DNA from 4 places in the Paracoccus sp. FO-3 genome. Region 4 is predicted to be linked to each of the others. Evidence: riboswitches for the same ligand, from Rfam matches in the RefSeq annotation. Region 4 holds a riboswitch; each other region holds the start of a gene.
The links. A riboswitch is a leader RNA that binds a small molecule or an ion and turns the genes downstream of it on or off. The one in region 4 is predicted to bind cobalamin.
Positions count from the first base shown of each region.

Region 1: linked by a shared signal. The riboswitch ahead of nrdH (glutaredoxin-like protein NrdH) and the one ahead of FE811_RS18610 (ABC transporter substrate-binding protein) in region 4 are both predicted to bind cobalamin.
Region 2: linked by a shared signal. The riboswitch ahead of FE811_RS07545 (CbtB domain-containing protein) and the one ahead of FE811_RS18610 (ABC transporter substrate-binding protein) in region 4 are both predicted to bind cobalamin.
Region 3: linked by a shared signal. The riboswitch ahead of FE811_RS02060 (TonB-dependent siderophore receptor) and the one ahead of FE811_RS18610 (ABC transporter substrate-binding protein) in region 4 are both predicted to bind cobalamin.

Region 1 is NZ_VCBQ01000005.1:12,192-16,396, reverse strand. Features, by position in the region: gene FE811_RS02110 (DUF6635 family protein) at 1-692, shown strand, start outside; gene FE811_RS28115 (alpha-hydroxy acid oxidase) at 682-1,413, opposite strand; cobalamin riboswitch at 2,144-2,335, shown strand; gene nrdH (glutaredoxin-like protein NrdH) at 2,427-2,648, shown strand; gene nrdI (class Ib ribonucleoside-diphosphate reductase assembly flavoprotein NrdI) at 2,657-3,073, shown strand; gene nrdE (class 1b ribonucleoside-diphosphate reductase subunit alpha) at 3,055-4,205, shown strand, end outside.
Region 2 is NZ_VCBQ01000019.1:37,855-42,059, reverse strand. Features, by position in the region: gene bluB (5,6-dimethylbenzimidazole synthase) at 1-545, opposite strand, end outside; gene FE811_RS07555 (hypothetical protein) at 548-1,081, opposite strand; gene FE811_RS07550 (CbtA family protein) at 1,152-1,850, opposite strand; gene FE811_RS07545 (CbtB domain-containing protein) at 1,852-2,028, opposite strand; cobalamin riboswitch at 2,065-2,271, opposite strand; gene FE811_RS07540 (endonuclease/exonuclease/phosphatase family protein) at 2,433-3,485, opposite strand; gene leuD (3-isopropylmalate dehydratase small subunit) at 3,476-4,081, opposite strand; gene FE811_RS07530 (hypothetical protein) at 4,171-4,205, shown strand, end outside.
Region 3 is NZ_VCBQ01000005.1:3,948-8,152, forward strand. Features, by position in the region: gene FE811_RS02060 (TonB-dependent siderophore receptor) at 1-1,628, opposite strand, end outside; cobalamin riboswitch at 1,763-1,981, opposite strand; gene FE811_RS02065 (SLC13 family permease) at 2,121-3,896, shown strand; gene FE811_RS02070 (PLP-dependent aminotransferase family protein) at 3,931-4,205, opposite strand, start outside.
Region 4 is NZ_VCBQ01000075.1:6,666-10,870, forward strand. Features, by position in the region: gene FE811_RS18605 (iron ABC transporter permease) at 1-972, opposite strand, end outside; gene FE811_RS18610 (ABC transporter substrate-binding protein) at 969-1,976, opposite strand; cobalamin riboswitch at 2,070-2,269, opposite strand; gene FE811_RS18615 (short-chain fatty acyl-CoA regulator family protein) at 2,331-3,764, opposite strand; gene aceB (malate synthase A) at 3,899-4,205, shown strand, end outside.

The DNA.
Region 1 (4,205 bases), on a different contig from region 4:
CGGTGAACGTCATGCTGTCGCCGCTGTTCCTGCTGGTGCGGCTGGCCGCGCCGCTTCTGCGCCGGATCGGGCTGCGGCGCGCCGGCGACTGGCTGTCGCGCCGGCAGATCTTCCTGAAATCCGACGTGGCGCAAAGGATCGAGGCCGATCTGGCCCATTTCATCGACGACCTGGCCGAAAAGGGGCTGGCGCCCCAGGCCGCGCCGCAAAGCGTCGCCCGCGCCGTCTCGGACTATGCCGAGACCCGCAATGCGGTCTCCGAGATCACCACCTCGGTCCTGGTGCTGGGCTCGGGGCTCTTGCTGTTCCACCGCGCCACGCCGGGGGTGATCTCGCTGGCCGGGCCGGTCGCGCATCTGCGGGCGCAGGCACAGGCGGTCGAGGATTTCGCGCTGGGAAGCTGGGCCGGCCGCATGTGGTATGGCGCCTTCCCGCGAGAGCTTTCCAGCGTGGATCTGCTGCTGACCGGGGTGGTGCTGGCCATGCTCGCCTCGGTCCTGACGACCTTTGCCGGGCTGGTCGCCGATCCGGTCCAGCTTTGGACCGGCATCCACAAGCGCCGGGTGCTGCGGCTGCTGCGCCGGCTCGACCGGGCCGAGGACGGGCCGGGGCTGGGGCGCGAACATGTGCTGGCCCGACTGGGCGACCTGTCGGATGCGGCGCTGAGCCTGTGGCGCAGCTTCAAGGGCTAGGCCAAAGCACGGTTTCGTCGATCCCGGCCAGGTCGCAGCGTCCGGTCAGGGCCATGGCGACCTCCAGCTCGGCGCGCAGGATGGTCAGCATATGCGCGACTCCCGCCGCGCCGCCCACGGCCAGGGCGTGGATCTGCGGCCGCCCGACCAGCACCGCCGATGCCCCCAGCGCCAGGGCCTTCAGCGCATCGGTGCCGCGACGGATGCCGCCGTCGCACAGCACCGGAATGCGCCCGGCGACCTGGCGGGCGACGACCGCCAGAGCCTCGGCCGTCGCCGGCAGCGTGTCCAGCGCCCGCCCGCCGTGGTTCGAGACGATCACCCCGTCCACCCCAGCCGCGACCGCACGCTCGGCATCATGCGCCGACATGATGCCCTTGAGCAGCAGCGGCAACCGGGTCTGCGACTTCCGCCGCGCTCTTTGATCTGGCGCGCGGTCACGACGGTGACGGTCCGTGGCGTGTCGAGCAGCGGCGCGGTGATCTTGTCCGAGGCGCTTTCGGTGGTCTTGTAGCGGGTCTCGGCCTCGCTGCCCTGCTGGCGGCGGATGACCGCCGTGTCCAGCGTCACGGTGTCCTGCGCCTGGGCGGGGCCGCCGACCCCCGCGGAAATGGCAAGGACCGGAAGCAGGCCCAGGGTCGGCAGCAATTGCGCGGCAGACCCCGAGGCTGGCGGTTTGGGATGGGTTTTGTTCATGGGTTATCCCGGCACAAAGATGCATCCCCTTCCACCGGCAGGCAGAGACGACATGAAGTGTTGACTTATCAATGGCTTGCGCTCTGGCGCGCCGGAACGGGAACGGGAACCGGAACGGGAACGGGAACGGGAACGGGAACGGGAACGGGAACGGGAACGGGAACGGGAACGGGAACGGGAACGGGAACGGGAACGGGAACGGGAACGGGAACGGGAACGGGAACGGGAACGGGAACGGGAACGGGAACGGGAACGGGAACGGGAACGGGAACGGGAACGGGAACGGGAACGGGAACGGGAACGGGAACGGGAACGGGAACGGGAACGGGAACGGGAACGGGAACGGGAACGGGAACGGGAACGGGAACGGGAACGGGAACGGGAACGGGAACGGGAACGGGAACGGGAACGGGAACGGGAACGGGAACGGGAACGGGAACGGGAACGGGAACGGGAACGGGAACGGGAACGGGAACGGGAACGGGAACGGAGCCCCGGTTCACGCGCGCGCGATCCACGCAAGAGGGCGAATTGTCGCGCTTTGTCAAACGACGCGACGTCATTCCATGCCATGTCCCCGCGCCTGTTGCCATAATCCAACAGCCGCGCAGGTGCGGCGGCCCGTGGCCGCAGCCTGCCCACCACCATGGCCCGGCGGCAAATCGAGCCCTTGGCGCGATCCGGGAACCCACCAGATATTCCGGGCACAGCCCGGCCATCCACTAAATATGGATTGACCCGGCCCGTGACCCGTGGCTAACTGCCGGGGTCATGGTTGCCCTGGGGCCGACTCGGGGATGAAAAGGGAAGCCGGTGAAAAGCCGGCACTGCCCCCGCAGCTGTAAGCGGCGAGCGACGCTGGAATGCCACTGGGGCCAAGGCTCCGGGAAGGCCGGCTAAGCCGAGACCCGCAAGTCAGAAGACCTGCCATGGCGCGAAAGGACGAAACCGTGCGGCGGGCGCGGGGCTGGAACAGGGTCCGGTGGCACGCCCATCGGCCCGGCCCCCTCTTGCCGACAGAACAGAAGGAGCCGAGCCATGTCCATCACCGTTTACTCCAAGCCCGCCTGCGTGCAATGCACCGCCACCACGCGGGCGCTCGACGCGCGCGGCCTGGCCTATCAGCTGATCGACCTGACCGAGGACGACGCGGCGATGGAACTGGTCGTCTCGCTGGGCTATCGCCAGGCCCCGGTGGTCGTCGCCGGCGATGCGCATTGGGCGGGCTTCCGGCCCGACATGATCGGCCGGCTGTCCTGACCGGCGCCATGGGCGGGCTGGTCTATTATTCCTCGGCCTCGGGGAACACCGCGCGCTTCGTGGCGCGGCTGGGGCTGGCGGCCGGGCGCATCCCGGTCTCGCCGTGCGATCCGCTGCCCGAGGCGGCAACGCCCTATGTGCTGATCTGCCCGACCTATGCCGACGGGACCGGCCGGGGCGCGGTGCCCAAGCAGGTGATCCGCTTCCTGAACGATCCCGCCCGCCGCGCCGGCCTGCGCGGCGTCATCGCCGCCGGCAACCGCAATTTCGGGGCGACCTATGCCTTGGCCGGCCGGGTGATTTCTGACAAGTGCAACGTCCCCGTGCTGTATCGATTCGAGCTGGCGGGGACTGATCTGGATATTTCCCGCGTCCGTGCGGGGCTTGAGAAATTCTGGGGGACGGAATGCTTGACGATGGCGTAAAGGCCGAGCTGGACTATCACGCGCTGAACGCGATGCTGAACCTTTACGACGGCGAGGGCCGCATCCGCTTCGACGCGGATCGCAAGGCCGCGCGGCAGTATTTCCTGCAGCATGTCAACCAGAACACCGTCTTCTTCCACTCGCTGGACGAGAAGCTGGGCTACCTGGTGGACGAAGGCTATTACGAGGCCGAAGTCCTGGACCAGTATCCGCGCGCCTTCCTGCACCGGATCTGGGACGCGGCCTATGCGCGCAAGTTCCGCTTTCCGACCTTCCTGGGCGCCTTCAAGTATTATACCAGCTACACGCTGAAGACCCGCGACGGGCGGCGCTATCTGGAACGCTACGAGGACCGGGTGGTCATGGTCGCGCTGGCCTTGGCGCGCGGCGACGAGGATCTCGCCATGCGCTTCATGGAGGAAATCCTGTCGGGCCGGTTCCAGCCCGCGACGCCGACCTTCCTGAACGCCGGCAAGAAATCGCGCGGCGAACTGATCTCGTGCTTCCTGCTGCGGCTGGAGGACAACATGGAAAGCATCGGCCGCGGCATCAATTCGGCGCTGCAGCTTTCCAAGCGCGGCGGCGGCGTCGCCCTGATGCTGACCAACCTGCGCGAGGCCGGGGCGCCGATCAAGGGGATCGAGAACCAGTCCTCGGGCGTCATCCCGGTGATGAAACTGCTGGAGGACAGCTTTTCCTATGCCAACCAGCTGGGCGCGCGGCAAGGCGCGGGGGCGGTCTACCTGAACGCGCATCACCCCGACATCCTGCGCTTCCTGGACACCAAGCGCGAGAATGCCGACGAGAAGATCCGCATCAAGACGCTGTCGCTCGGGGTGGTGATCCCGGACGTGACCTTCGAACTGGCCAAGAAGAACGAGGACATGTACCTGTTCTCGCCCCATGACGTGGAAAAGGTCTATGGCATGGCCTTCTCGGAGATTTCCGTCACCGAGAAATACGCCGAGATGGTGGACGACAAGCGCATCCGCAAGAAAAAGATCAACGCCCGCGCCTTCTTCCAGACCCTGGCCGAGATCCAGTTCGAAAGCGGCTATCCCTATATCATGTTCGAGGACACGGTGAACCGCGCCAACCCGGTCGCCGGCCGCATCAGCATGTCGAACCTGTG
Region 2 (4,205 bases), on a different contig from region 4:
GGCCAGCCGAGGCAGAGCAGCGCCGAGAACTCCCAGCTTTCGGGCACCGCCAGCAGCGGGCCGATCCGCGCGGGGTCGAGGATCGAGACCATGCCCAGGCCCAGGTTGCGCACCCGTGCCGCGAGCCACAGCGCATGGATCGCCATCGCCGTCGATTGCCGCAGGGTCTGCGGCATGGTGGCGCGGCCAAGGCCGTGGCCCTCGGACGGGTCGATCTCGGTAAAGACGGCCAGCCAGACCGGCGCGCGGTCCAGCCCGGCGAGCTTCAGCGCATCGTATTCCTGCCGCTGCCGGCCCTGGTAGCGGGCGGCGGCCCGGGCATTGCAGCGCAGGAAATCGGCGCGGATCGCGGCGCGCAGATCGGGGCTTTCGACCCGGATCACCCGCCAGGGCCGGGCATTGCCGACCGAGGGCGCCAGTTCCATCGCCGCGCGCAATTCCTCCAGCAGCGGCTCGGGGATCGGGTCGTCGCGGAAATGCCGCACGTCGCGGCGCCAGCGCAGGATGCGGTCCAGCGCGGCCTGGTCCTCGGGGCCGAACCGCATCATCAGGGCGTGGCGCAAATGGCGCTGTCGGGCAGGCCCTCGGCCCCGGCGCGGATGCCGACCGGGCGGTCGGGCACGGTCAGTTCCACGGCGAGCGGCCGGCCCGCCACGGTCAGCGGGCGGTGGTCGTTCGAGTTCAGCTCGACCCGCAGCCGGTCGCCGGCGGCGAGCATGTCGAGGTGATGGGCCGGGCCGTAGAGCCGGGCGATCTTGGCGCCGTTCAGGTAAAGATGCGCATGGCCCTCGCCGCGGCGATCGGCCAGCCCGGCATGTTCGGGGGCGAAGCAGAAGCCCTCGGCCTCGACGAACAGGTTCCAGCCGGCGGTGCTGTCGGGCTCCAGCCGGGCCGAGGCGGTGGCGCTGCCCGCGGGCAGGTCGATGGGCGCGCCGTGGTCATGCGCCGCGGCCTGGGTGCCGTGGCCATGCGCGCCGTGGTCGTGGCCGTCCAGCGTGATGCCGTTGGCGGCGGCGATGACGAAGCCCATGCCGCCGCCGAAGATCAGGCCGATCAGCAGCATCGGGATCGAACGATCCATGTCTTTTCCCCGCTTTCATGAAAGGGCCGGGCGCGACAGGCACGCCCGGCCGAAACGGTTGCGGCCCGGATCAGGCGGCTTGCGGCACCGGCGCGCGCTGGCTTTCGCGCTGCCAGAACCAGCCGGCCAGCAGGCCGAGCAGCGCCCAGGCCATGGCGCCGGCACCCAGGGCGCGCCCGGCGAATTCCGCCGAAAGCTCGGGCGGGACCGGGCCGGCATAGCTGTCGGGCTGCGGCGCGCCGATCACATGCGGCGCCAGGATCAGCACGATGGCCACGCCCCAGGCCGCCCAGCCCTTGCCAAAGGCGACCAGCCACAGCGCCAGCCCGGTGGCGGCGGCGGTGCCCAGCCACCAGATCGCGCGCAGCTGCACATCGGCGGCGGCGACGCCCGGCACTTCCGGCGCCAGGCCGAAGGCGGGGGCAAGCTGCATGGTCAGGTAGCCGGCCAGGCCCCAAAGCAGCCCCTGCCGCGCCGTGACCGCGTTGCCCTGCGCCTCGGACAGCGCCATCAGCGCCACCAGCATCAGCCCGTAGCCGGCATAGACCATCATGGTGAACAGGACCGAAAGCATGTTGCGGGTCCATTCGAAGGGCCCCAAGTCCTGGTGTGCGCTGACGGCCTCGGCACCGAAATGGGCCAGTTGGCCGGATTCATACAGTTCGGCATGCAGCAGCACGGGCTGCACGAACCAAAGCTGCAACAGGGCGGCAATCAGCCCCGTTGCAGCGCCAGCGATCAACCCGCTGGTCAGAATGCGCGAGAACATGTCAGTGGCAGGGGAAGCCGGTCGCGTGACGCACGTCATGGGCGGCGTCATGCAGGGTCTCGGCCTGCACCAGCCCGGACATGAAGATCAGCCCGAAGCCGATCGCGAAGGCGGCGATGGCGGGAAACAGGACCGAGGCACGGCTGGCGCCGGCGGCGGTCATGGGTTTTGCGGTCATCTGCGACCCTTTCCTTTGGTCGTCCAACCCGACGACATTGCGGTTCCATGCATCGGCAGGTCTCCTGGCTTGCGGGTCACGGCAGACGCCCGCCTTCCCGGCCGGATGGCCAGTGGCGCGATGGACGTCCGCTCTCCGCCTACAGTCGCGGGGGCGGCTGCGGATTTGGCCCCCGAGACGCCGAGGACCGCACCGCATTCCCTTTTGGCCCCGGAAAGGGGCACCGATACACGCGCATGTTACCTGCGATGCCGCGGCGGCGGCAAGCGGAATCGGGCGGCCGCTGCGGGCGGGGTCGAAGGCCGGGCGACGGGCCGGCGGGCGGCGCCGTCGCATGGGTATTTGGACAACGGAGAAGATGCCGGGGAATCGCGCGGGGGGCGGGCGGAAGGGGCTTGTCCGAATCAGGGTGCCGGCGGCCAGTCCAGGTCGACCCAGACCAGCCGGTGCGCGGAAGCGGCCAGCGCGGCCTTGGCCAGCGGTCCCTCGGCCGGCCAGAACACGCCCGAGTCCAGCACCTTGAGCGGCCTTGCCGGCAGGACGTAATCGACGCGCAGGTTGCCCGGCGGCTTGTCGTCCGGCCAGTCGCCGGTATCCAGCGCCGGATCGCCCCGGTGGCCGTCGTTCACCCCGCCCTTGGCCGCCGCGCCGCCCGCGCTGCGGGGCAGGGGGTCGGTGACATGGGCCATGATCCGGGCCAGCGCCTCGGGCCGGCCTTCGCTGTCCAGGGGGTCGAGGTTCAGGTTCCCGGCCAGAACGAAGGGGCCGTCGGGCAGGTGATGCAGCCAGAACGCCAGCTCGTCATGGTTGCGTCGCCCGTTCAGATCCTCGGGCCCGTCGAAGACCGGCGGCGTCGCGGACATGGCCAAGAGGTGCAGCGGCCGGCCCGCGACCGTGACCACCGCATCCCAATGCGCGGTCGAGGACAGGCGGCGGATGGCCGCCACCTCCTCGGGCAGCGGCGGCATCAGGTTGTCGGGCAGGTCGCGCCACAGGAAATCCGCGTAATCCTTGACCGGACCGATGGGATGGCGCGACAGGATCGCCATGCCCCCCTGTCCCGAGAAGGTGCCGAAGCCCTGCGCATCGTCGGCCGTGCCCAGCCGCCCGTCGGCGTTCAGGTCGAGCCCGGTCGCCATGCCGGAATTCGGCCGGGCGGCGAAGCGGTGCGGATAGTCCAGCCCGGCCTGCGCCAGCCTGGCGGCAAAGGCGTCCAGCGCGCTGTTCTCGTAATCCCAGTCGAAATGCGTCAGCAGCAGGATGTCGGGCCGGGTTTCCGCCAACACCTGCACCACGGCGTCGATCTGCGCATCCTTGCGGCCGAGGTCGCGCAACAAAAGCCCCGGCCCGTCGCGCGACAGGTCGGGGCTGAAGGTCGCGATCCGCAGCGGATCGGCCTGGGCGGCCAGGCCAAGGGCGGCCAGCAGGGCCGCCCCGGCCAGTGAGCTTACACCCAAGGCCGGCTCTGGGCCATCTGCGCCTCGTAGGCGTCGATGGCGGGGGCCTTTTCCATGGTCAGGCCGATGTCGTCCAGCCCGTTCAGCAGGCAGTGGCGGCGGAACGGGTCCAGCTCGAAGGGGAAGCTCTGCCCGTCCGAGGTGGTCACGGTCATGTTTTCCAGATCCACGGTCATGCGGGCGTTGGCGCCCTTCTTGGCGTCCTCCATCAGCACGTCCACCACCTCTGGCGGCATGACGATGGGCAGGATGCCGTTCTTGAAGCAGTTGTTGTAGAAGATGTCGGCGAAGCTGGTCGAGATCACGCAGCGGATGCCGAAATCCAGCAGCGCCCAGGGCGCGTGTTCGCGCGAGCTGCCGCAGCCGAAGTTGTCGCCGGCGACGATGATCTGGCTGTCGCGCCAGGCCGGCTGGTTCAGCACGAAATCCGGGATCTCGTTGCCCTGGGCGTCATAGCGCATCTCGTCGAACAGGTTCTTGCCCAGACCCGAGCGGTGGATCGTCTTCAGGAACTGTTTCGGGATGATCATGTCGGTGTCGATGTTGACCAGCGGCATGGGTGCCGCGATTCCGGTCAGGGTGGTGAACTTGTCCATGTCGTGATCCTCGCAGAATTGACTTGGGCCGCAGCGGCCCGTTAACCGAGACCCGTCCGGCGCCTTGCGCCATGGAAAGGGCTTCGCTGATGTTTTTCGGGTTTTCCAGCCTTGCGGCCCTGCG
Region 3 (4,205 bases), on a different contig from region 4:
GCCAGCGTCGCCGACAGGCCCAGTTCGTGCCGAGGCCGGCGCACCTCGACCGCGCCGCTGGGTTCCTTGGCGTCCAGATAGGTGTAGTTCAGCGCGACATCCAGCGTGTCGGTCGCCTTGATGCGGGCGGTCACCTCGACCCCTTCGCGCGGGCTTTCGCCGGGCAGGTTGCGATAGCTGATATACTGCGTGCCGTTCTCGACGCGCATCACGTAATCCTTGATCTCGTCCTCCAGATCCTCCTTGAACCAGGTGACGTCGACCACGCCCATGCCATTGGGAAGTTGCGCCTCGACGCCCAGGTCGAATCCGCGGTTCCTTTCGGGCTTCAGGTTCGGATTGCCCAGGTAGACCGAAGAGCCATAATCCGCATTGGCGTAAAGCTCGAAATAGGACGGGTTGACCAGCCCGGTCCCGGCCGAGGCGTGCAGGCGGAAGGGCCGGTCCGGCACGTGCCAGGACAGGCCCAGGTTCCAGCTGGTGAAGTCCTCGAACACCTTGTTGCCGTCGTGGCGGACACCGGCCTGGACATCCAGCCCGTTGTCCAGAAAGCCGCGATACTCCAGCGCGACCGAGGTCATCTCGCGCCGGTTTTCCGGGGCCGAGGAGCTTTCGTCCCTTTGCCGCTCGGCCAGCACGTTCAGCAGGTGCGACGCCTCGGCCACCGTGCCGTCGATGCCGAAGCTGCCGCGGTATTTCAGCTTGCGCGTCTCGCCGCGCGTGACCGGGCCGCCCTCGTAGCTTTGCTTGTAGATCGTGTCCTGATAGTCCAGCCGATGCGTCAGCCGGCCGCCCAGCATGGAATATTCGGCCCAGATCCCGCCCTGGAACTCGTCGCGTTCGCTGTATTTGTGCGGGTCGTCCACCACATATTCCTGCGCGCTGGTCGCGGACCAGCTGGTGGAATCGTAATCGTATTTCTCCTTCGCGCGGCGCAGGGTGGTGCCCAGGCGCAGATCCTCGCCGATCTGCCAGTCGCCCGAAAGCCCGATGGTCTTGCGGTTGGTCCCGTCCTTTTCGCCGCCGTCGCCCGACTGGTCATAGCCGTGGTCGTCCCGCGCCGAGAGGGTCAGCGCGATCCCGCCCTGCGCGCCGCGCTGGCTGACATGGGCCGAGGCGGCGGCGCCGTTGCCCAGCTCGACCGAGCCGCCGTAATGCAGCCCCGGTTCCCCCTTGCGGGTGATGATATTGATGACGCCCGCCGAGGCGTTCGAGCCGTAATAGACCGATTGCGGCCCGCGCAGCACCTCGATGCGTTCGATATTGGCGGTCTCCAGCCCGGACAGGATGTATTCGTCGGCCCCGCCCGTCGCCTCGATCCCGTCGATCAGGATCAGCGTGTGGTTGCCCTCGCCGCCGCGGATGCGGACTTGGGTGAAGGTCGAGCCGGTGGCCGAGACCGAAACCCCCGGCACGGCGCGCAGCGCGTCCTGCACGGTGGCGATGCCCCTGGCCTCGATCTCGGCGGCGGTCAGCACGGTATGGGCGCGGGCATAGCCGCCCTCGGCCACGGCGGTCAGCCCGCCCGAGATCACCACCTCGTCCAGGCGATAGCCTTCCTGGCCGGTGGCGGCCGCCGGCAGCAGGGCGGCGGTGGCGGCCAGCAGGGAAACCGGAGTTCTGAACATTCCAAAGCCTTTCCAGCACGGGCCCGCGGCCCGCGATTTGCAGAAATGCCCTGCGGAAAGGCTGGCAGGCCCGACCGCAAGACGACGATCGTCACCTCTGCGGAACGGCCGCTTTCCAGACGCGCCCCGCGCCGGAAATGGGTGATCGCCACGGCAGGTCTCCTGGCTCGCGGATCGCTGCTCAGGCCGGCCTTCCCAGGAGATCCCAGTGGCACGTTCGACCGTCGCTCACCGCTTACAGTTGCGGGGGCAGCCCCGGCCTTGCCCTGGCCGCATCGCGGCCGGCGGGCGCACCGGTGTTCCCTTTTCATCCGGCGCGCAAGCCCGCCGGAACCGTAGCGGCCCCGCATTGCCGCAGCCGGGCGCCGGCTGTCAAGCGGCAATGCACCCGGCACCCGGCCGCCGCGACAACCTGTCCGGGAACGCGGCCGCGGAACCGCCCGCCGGGCCGCGGCATTGGGTCAGGTATCCGACGGAAGGGAAGGTCAAGCGATGGCCATGCCGCAGATCCTGGCCGTGCTGATCCTTTGCGCGATGATGGCGCTGTTCGTCTGGGGGCGGCTGCGCTACGACGTGGTGGCGATGATCGCGCTGCTGGCCTCGCTGCTGGCCGGCACGGTCAAGCCGGAGGAGGCGTTCCGCGGCTTCAGCGACGACATCGTCATCATCGTCGGCAGCGCGCTGGTGGTCAGCGCCGGCATCTCGCGCTCGGGCGTGATCGAGGCGGTGATGCGCCGGATGCTCGGGCGGTTGCGGACCCTGCGCTGGCAGCTTCTGGTGCTGGTCGGCTCGGTCACGGGCCTGTCGGCGCTGGTCAAGAACATCGGCGCGCTGGCCATGCTGATGCCGGCGGCGCTGAAGATGGCGCGGCGCTCGGGGCATTCGCCCTCGGCCTATCTGATGCCGATGGCCTTCGGCTCGCTCCTGGGCGGGCTGATCACGCTGGTCGGCACCTCGCCCAACATCATCGTCTCGCGGGTGCGCGAGCAGATGACGGGCCAGCCCTTCACCATGTTCGACTATGCGCCGGTCGGCCTCGGCCTGTCGCTGGTGGGGCTGGTCTTCCTGCTTTTCGCCCATCGGCTGCTGCCGCGCGACCGCCGTGCGACGGCCTCGCTGAGCGAGGCGGTGAACATCAGCGACTATCACACCGAGGCCACCGTCCCCGAGGGCGCCGGCATCGTCGGCATGACGGTGGGCGAGTATCTCAGCGCCGTCGATGGCGAGGTGGCCGTGACCGGGCTGATCCGCGGCGGCGCGCGCCGCGCGGTGACGCTGCCCGACACCGTGATCGAGATGGGCGACACCCTGCTGTTGCGCGGCGAGCCGAATGCGCTGGAACGCGCCGTGACCAAGCTGGGCATGGAGCTGACCCGGCAGGATGCGGGGGCCGAAGAGGGGCTGCCGGCCGACAAGATCGGCGTGATCGAGGCGGTGATCGCGCCGGCCTCGCTTCTGGTCGGCCAGACGGTGGGGCGGATCGCGCTGTTCGACCAGCATGGCGTGAACCTGATCGCGATTTCGCGCGCCGGGCATCGCATGACGCAGCGGCTCAGCCGGACGGTGCTGGCGGCGGGCGACGTGCTGCTGGTGCAGGGGCCGATCGAGCTGTTGCCCGAGCGGATGCGCGTGCTGGGCCTGCTGCCCCTGGCCGAGCGCCATATCCGGCTGGGCGGGGTGCGCAAGCAATTGCTGCCGGTGCTGATCCTGGCGGTCGCCATGGCGGCGACGGCGGCGGGGCTGGTGCCGGTCGCCGTCGCCTTCTTCGCCGCCGCCGTGCTGATGATCCTGACCGGCGCGATCAGCGCCGAGGCAGCCTATGAGGCCATCGAATGGCCGATCCTGATCATGCTGGGCGCGCTGATCCCGGTCAGCGAGGCGCTGCAAAAGACCGGCGTGACCGACCTGCTGGGCGCGTGGCTGTCGCAGGCGGCGACGGGCCTGCCGGTCTGGGGCGCGGTGACGCTGATCCTGGTCACGGCCATGGCGGTCACGCCCTTCCTGAACAATGCCGCGACCGTGCTGGTCATGGCCCCCATCGCCGCGACCTTTGCCGACCAGCTCGGCTATCGGCCCGATGCCTTCCTGATGGCGGTGGCGGTGGGGGCAGGCTGCGATTTCCTGACCCCCATCGGGCATCAGTGCAACACGCTGGTGATGGGGCCGGGCGGCTATCGCTTTGGCGACTACGCCCGGCTGGGGGCGCCGCTGTCGGCGCTGGTGGTGCTGACCGGCGTGCCGCTGATCCTGCTGGTCTGGCCGGTCTGACGGGCGGTCAGACGCGGCAGTGTGACGTCCCGGTTCAGCCCGTCTCGGCCAGCGCGGCGCGGATGGCGCGGGCCAGGCGGCGGCAGCCCTCTTCCAGCCGCTCGGGCGGGTTCAGGGTAAAGTTCAGCCGCAGCGAACGGCGGTCCAGCCCCTCGGGGTCGAAGACGCTGGAGGGCGAGATGCAGACCCCCTCGGCCATCGCATGATGCAGCAGCCGGTCGGTGTTCAGCCGCGGATCGCGCGCCGTGGCCCAGACGAACATGCCGCCCACCGGCACCTGCCAGTCCAGGTCGCCCGCCAGATGCGCCT
Region 4 (4,205 bases):
CACCTGGCCGGGAATGACGATGCGCGAGACGACGTCGGACAGCACCAGGAACACCGCCCCCGCCAGCGCCGTCGCCGGGACCAGCCTGGCATGGCGCGGCCCGACGAGGATGCGCATCGCATGCGGCACCACCAGCCCGACGAAGCCGATGGCCCCGGCGATCGAGACCATGATTGCCGTCGCCAGCGAGGCCGTGCCGATCAGCAGCGCCTGCGTGCGCCGCAGGTCGATGCCAAGCGACGCGGCGCTTTCCGCCCCGAAGGCGAAGGCGTCGAGCGTGCGCGCATGCCACAGCCCGACCCCCAGCGCCAGCGCCGCCATCGGCACCGCGACCCAGCTGTCCGGCCAGCGCACGCCCGACAGGTTGCCCAGCAGCCAGAACATGATGCCGCGCGCCTGCTCGGCGCTGGCCGATTGCGCGATGATCAGCGCGGTCAGCGCGTTGAACATCTGCGAGCCGGCGATGCCCGCCAGGATGATGACCCCGGCGCCGCGCATCCCGGTCCCGCCGCCGGCGGCGCGCGCCAGCGCCGCGACCAGCGCGAAGGCGGTCAGCGCCCCGGCAAAGGCGCCCGCCGACATGCTGAGCAGCCTTGCGCCGATCCCCGCCACCGCGACCGTGACCGCCCCGGTCGAGGCCCCGGCCGAAATCCCCAGCAGATAGGGCTCGGCCAGGGGGTTGCGCAGCAGCGCCTGCAGGATCAGCCCCGACAGCGCCAGGCTTGCGCCGCCGCAGGCCGCGACCACCGCCCGCGACAGCCGGTAATGCCAGATCACGCTGGCGTCGATCGGGTCGAGCGCCGCCGAGCCAAGCCCGGCCTTGACCGCCAGCACCTCGATGACGGTGGCCAGCGGAATGCGCGTCTCGCCCACCGCCGTGCCGAAGAGCAGCGCCGCGACCAGCACGGCGGGGGCCAGCCACAGCCAGCCCCGATTGCGCCCCGTGCTGCGGGTCGCGGCGCGCGGCCTCATTGCAGGTCGAACCCGGCCAGCGAGTCCGCCAGCGATTCCAGCGCGTAGATCGCGCGCACCGAGGGGTCCATCGCATTGGCCGGCATGGTCAGGATGCGGTCGTTCTTCACCGCCTCCATCTCGCTTGTCACCGGGTCCGAGGTCAGGAAATCGCGCTTGACGGCGATGTCGTCGGCGGGAAAGCGGCGGCGGTTCATCTCGGCCGCGACGATGAAGGCCGGGCCGGCCTTGGCGATGGTTTCCCAGCCGACGGTCGGCCATTCCTCGGGCGAGGCGACGACGTTCTGCACACCCAGCTTGGACAGCATCCAGCCCGGCACGCCATTGGCGCCCGCGACATAGGGGTCGATCTCGATCTCGGCCGAGGAATACCAGAACAGGCCCGACACGCCCTCGGGCAGGTCCAGCGCCTGCGCCCGCTCGACCGCCGCCGCCTCGCGCGCCTTCAGGTCGGCGATCACCTCGGCCCCGCGCTCCGATACGTCGAAGATCGCCGCCAGTTCCTCGATGCCCTGGTAAAGCAGCGCGGTGTCGAACAGGACCGAGCGCGCGCCGTCCATGCTTTGCGTATTGTCCTTGCCGACGCATTCGGTCGGCATGATCCAGCTGGGGATCTGCGCGTCGTCGAACATCTCGCGCGTGCCGACCGCGCCCTGCGGGCCGATCATCCATTCATAGGCCGTGACCACCAGCCCAGGCTTCTTGGCCAGCACGCTTTCGAAGCTGGGGGCGCTGTCGGCCAGCCGTTCGACCCTGGCGTCCGCCTCGGCAAATTCGGGCAGGACCGGGTTGATCCACAGCGCCGTGCCCGCCACCTTGTCGGCCAGCCCCAGCATATACAGGATCTCGGTCGTGCTTTGCCCGACGCTGACGACGCTTTCGGGCGCCTTGTCGAAAGTGACCTCGTGGCCGCAGCTGGTCAGGGTCAGCGGGTATTCGGTGCCCGCCAGCGCCATCGGCGCCAGGGTGGATGTGGCGATGATCGCCGTGGTGAGCCTCAGCATGATGTTTCCTTCCGCTACATCATGAACAGGCCGGATGAGCGGATGGAGACCGGGCCAATGCCGGTCGCAACCCCTCCCGAGCCGACCCGCTCGGATTGGTCAAACGTCGTCGGCAGGTCTCCTGACTGGCGGGTCACGGCAGGGATGCGGCCTTCCCATGGCACGGGGCCACAGTGGCGTTTTCGCATCCTGCTCGCCGCCTACAGTTGCGGGGGCAGTTCCGGTTCGGGGCCTTGCGACCCCGGCGGATTCCCTTTCAATTCCTTGCGGAAACCGACGCGCTCTCCCTAGCTGCCGGCGCGGGCGCTGGCAAGCGTCAGCATGGGCGCCCGGCCACGGCCTGCCGGCGGGCGCCTAGCCCTCCTCGAAGCTGAAGATGGCCAGGCTGCGCTCGCGCTCGTTCACGCGCAGGCGGCGGTTGATCGGGGCATGGGCGCGGGCCGAGCAATCCGGCCGCTCGCAGAGATAGCAGTTCAGACCGATGTCCACCGGCCGGCTGCGGTCGAGATCGATGCCGTCGGCATAGACCAGCCGCGGTGCATAGGCCACGTCGCAGCCCAGCCCGATCGCCAGCCGCTGCGCGGGCGCGCCATGGGTGCCGCCGGCCCGCGTCACCGTGCGCGCGATCGAGAAATAGCTGGCGCCCTCAGGCATCCGGATGACCTGGGTTTGCACCCGCTCTGGCGTCTCGAAGGCGGCATGGATGTTCCACAACGGGCAGGTGCCGCCGAAGCGCGAGAACGGGAACCGCCCGGCGCTGAAGCGTTTCGAGATGTTGCCGGCCCGGTCCACCCGCACGAAGAAGAACGGAATGCCCCGCGCCTCGGGGCGTTGCAGCGTGGACATGCGATGCGCGGTCTGCTCGAAGCTGGCGCCGAAGCGGTGGCCCAGCAGCTCGACATCGTAGCGCGCCGATTCGCAGGCGGCGAGGAAGCGGGCATAGGGCATCATCAGCGCCGCCGCGAAGTAATTCGCCAGGCTCACCCGCATCAGCGCGACGGCCGGCGGGTCGGCCAGTCCCGCCTCGTCGACCAACCGGGCGATCAGCGGTTCCTGCTCCAGCCGCGCCAGCAGCACGCCGATCTGGAAGCGGCGGCTGGATTGCGCCAGCAGTTCCGACAGCATCAGCTCGCGCCGGTGCGGGTCGAAGCGGCGCAGCTGCTCGCCCATGACCGGCGCTGGCAGGATGCGCACAGCGATGCCATGCGCGGCCAGCCGGCCGGTCAGCGCCATGTGCGGCTCGTTGCGGTGCAGCGCCAGTTCCTCGGCCAGCGCCTCGGCGGCACGGTCCAGCGCATCGACATGGTTGCGCCGGGCATAGAACCAGCCGCGCACCGCATCGACCGGGCGCGAGGTGCCGGCCAGCGCCTCGACCTTGTCGCGGTCGGTCAGCGGGTTGTCGTCGGCCTGCGGCTGCAGCAGCGCCTGGCGGTGGCTGTCATGCAGCCGCACGAAGGCCGCCGCGATCCGCGGCGAGGCTTGCAGCACCGCCTCGATCTCGGCGCGGGACGGTGCGCCCGCCTCCAGAACCGGATCCTTCAGCGCCGCGGCGAAATCCGCCGCAAGCTGCGCGTCGGTCGAGGGTGCCAGTTCGGCGATGTTCATGTCATAGACCTCGGCCAGCCGCATCAGGAAGCGCGCCGAGGCCGGGCGCTGGTCGGATTCGATCAGCGTGACATAGCTGGCCGAGACGCCCAGCTCGGCCGCCATCTGCGCCTGGGTCAGCCCCAGCGACTGGCGCAGCACGCGCAGGCGCTGGCCGATGATCAGTTTCTCGCCTCGGGCCATGTGACAAACCTTACAAGTTCTGCGGCTGCACGGTGACAAGACTGACCGCAACACCCGTTGTTTTCAAAGCAATAATGCACATGCAGCATGACATTACTACTGTGACATTGCGCCGTGAATCACAGGAGGCCGCCATGCCGCTCGACCGCAATGCCCCACCGCTTCCGCCCGTCGTCCTGCGCGCCGTGCCGGGCGCGGATCATGTCCTGACCCCCGAGGCGCTGGGTTTCGTCGCCGCATTGCAGGCCCGCTTCGGCCTGCGGCTGCATGCGCTGATGGTCGCCCGCGCCCGCCGGCAGGAGCGCATCGACCGGGGCGAGTTGCCCGACTACCTGCCGCAGACGCGCGAGATCCGGCAGGGCATCTGGCAGGCCGCCCCCGTTCCGCCCGCGCTGGAGGATCGCCGGGTCGAGATCACCGGCCCGGTGGATCGCAAGATGA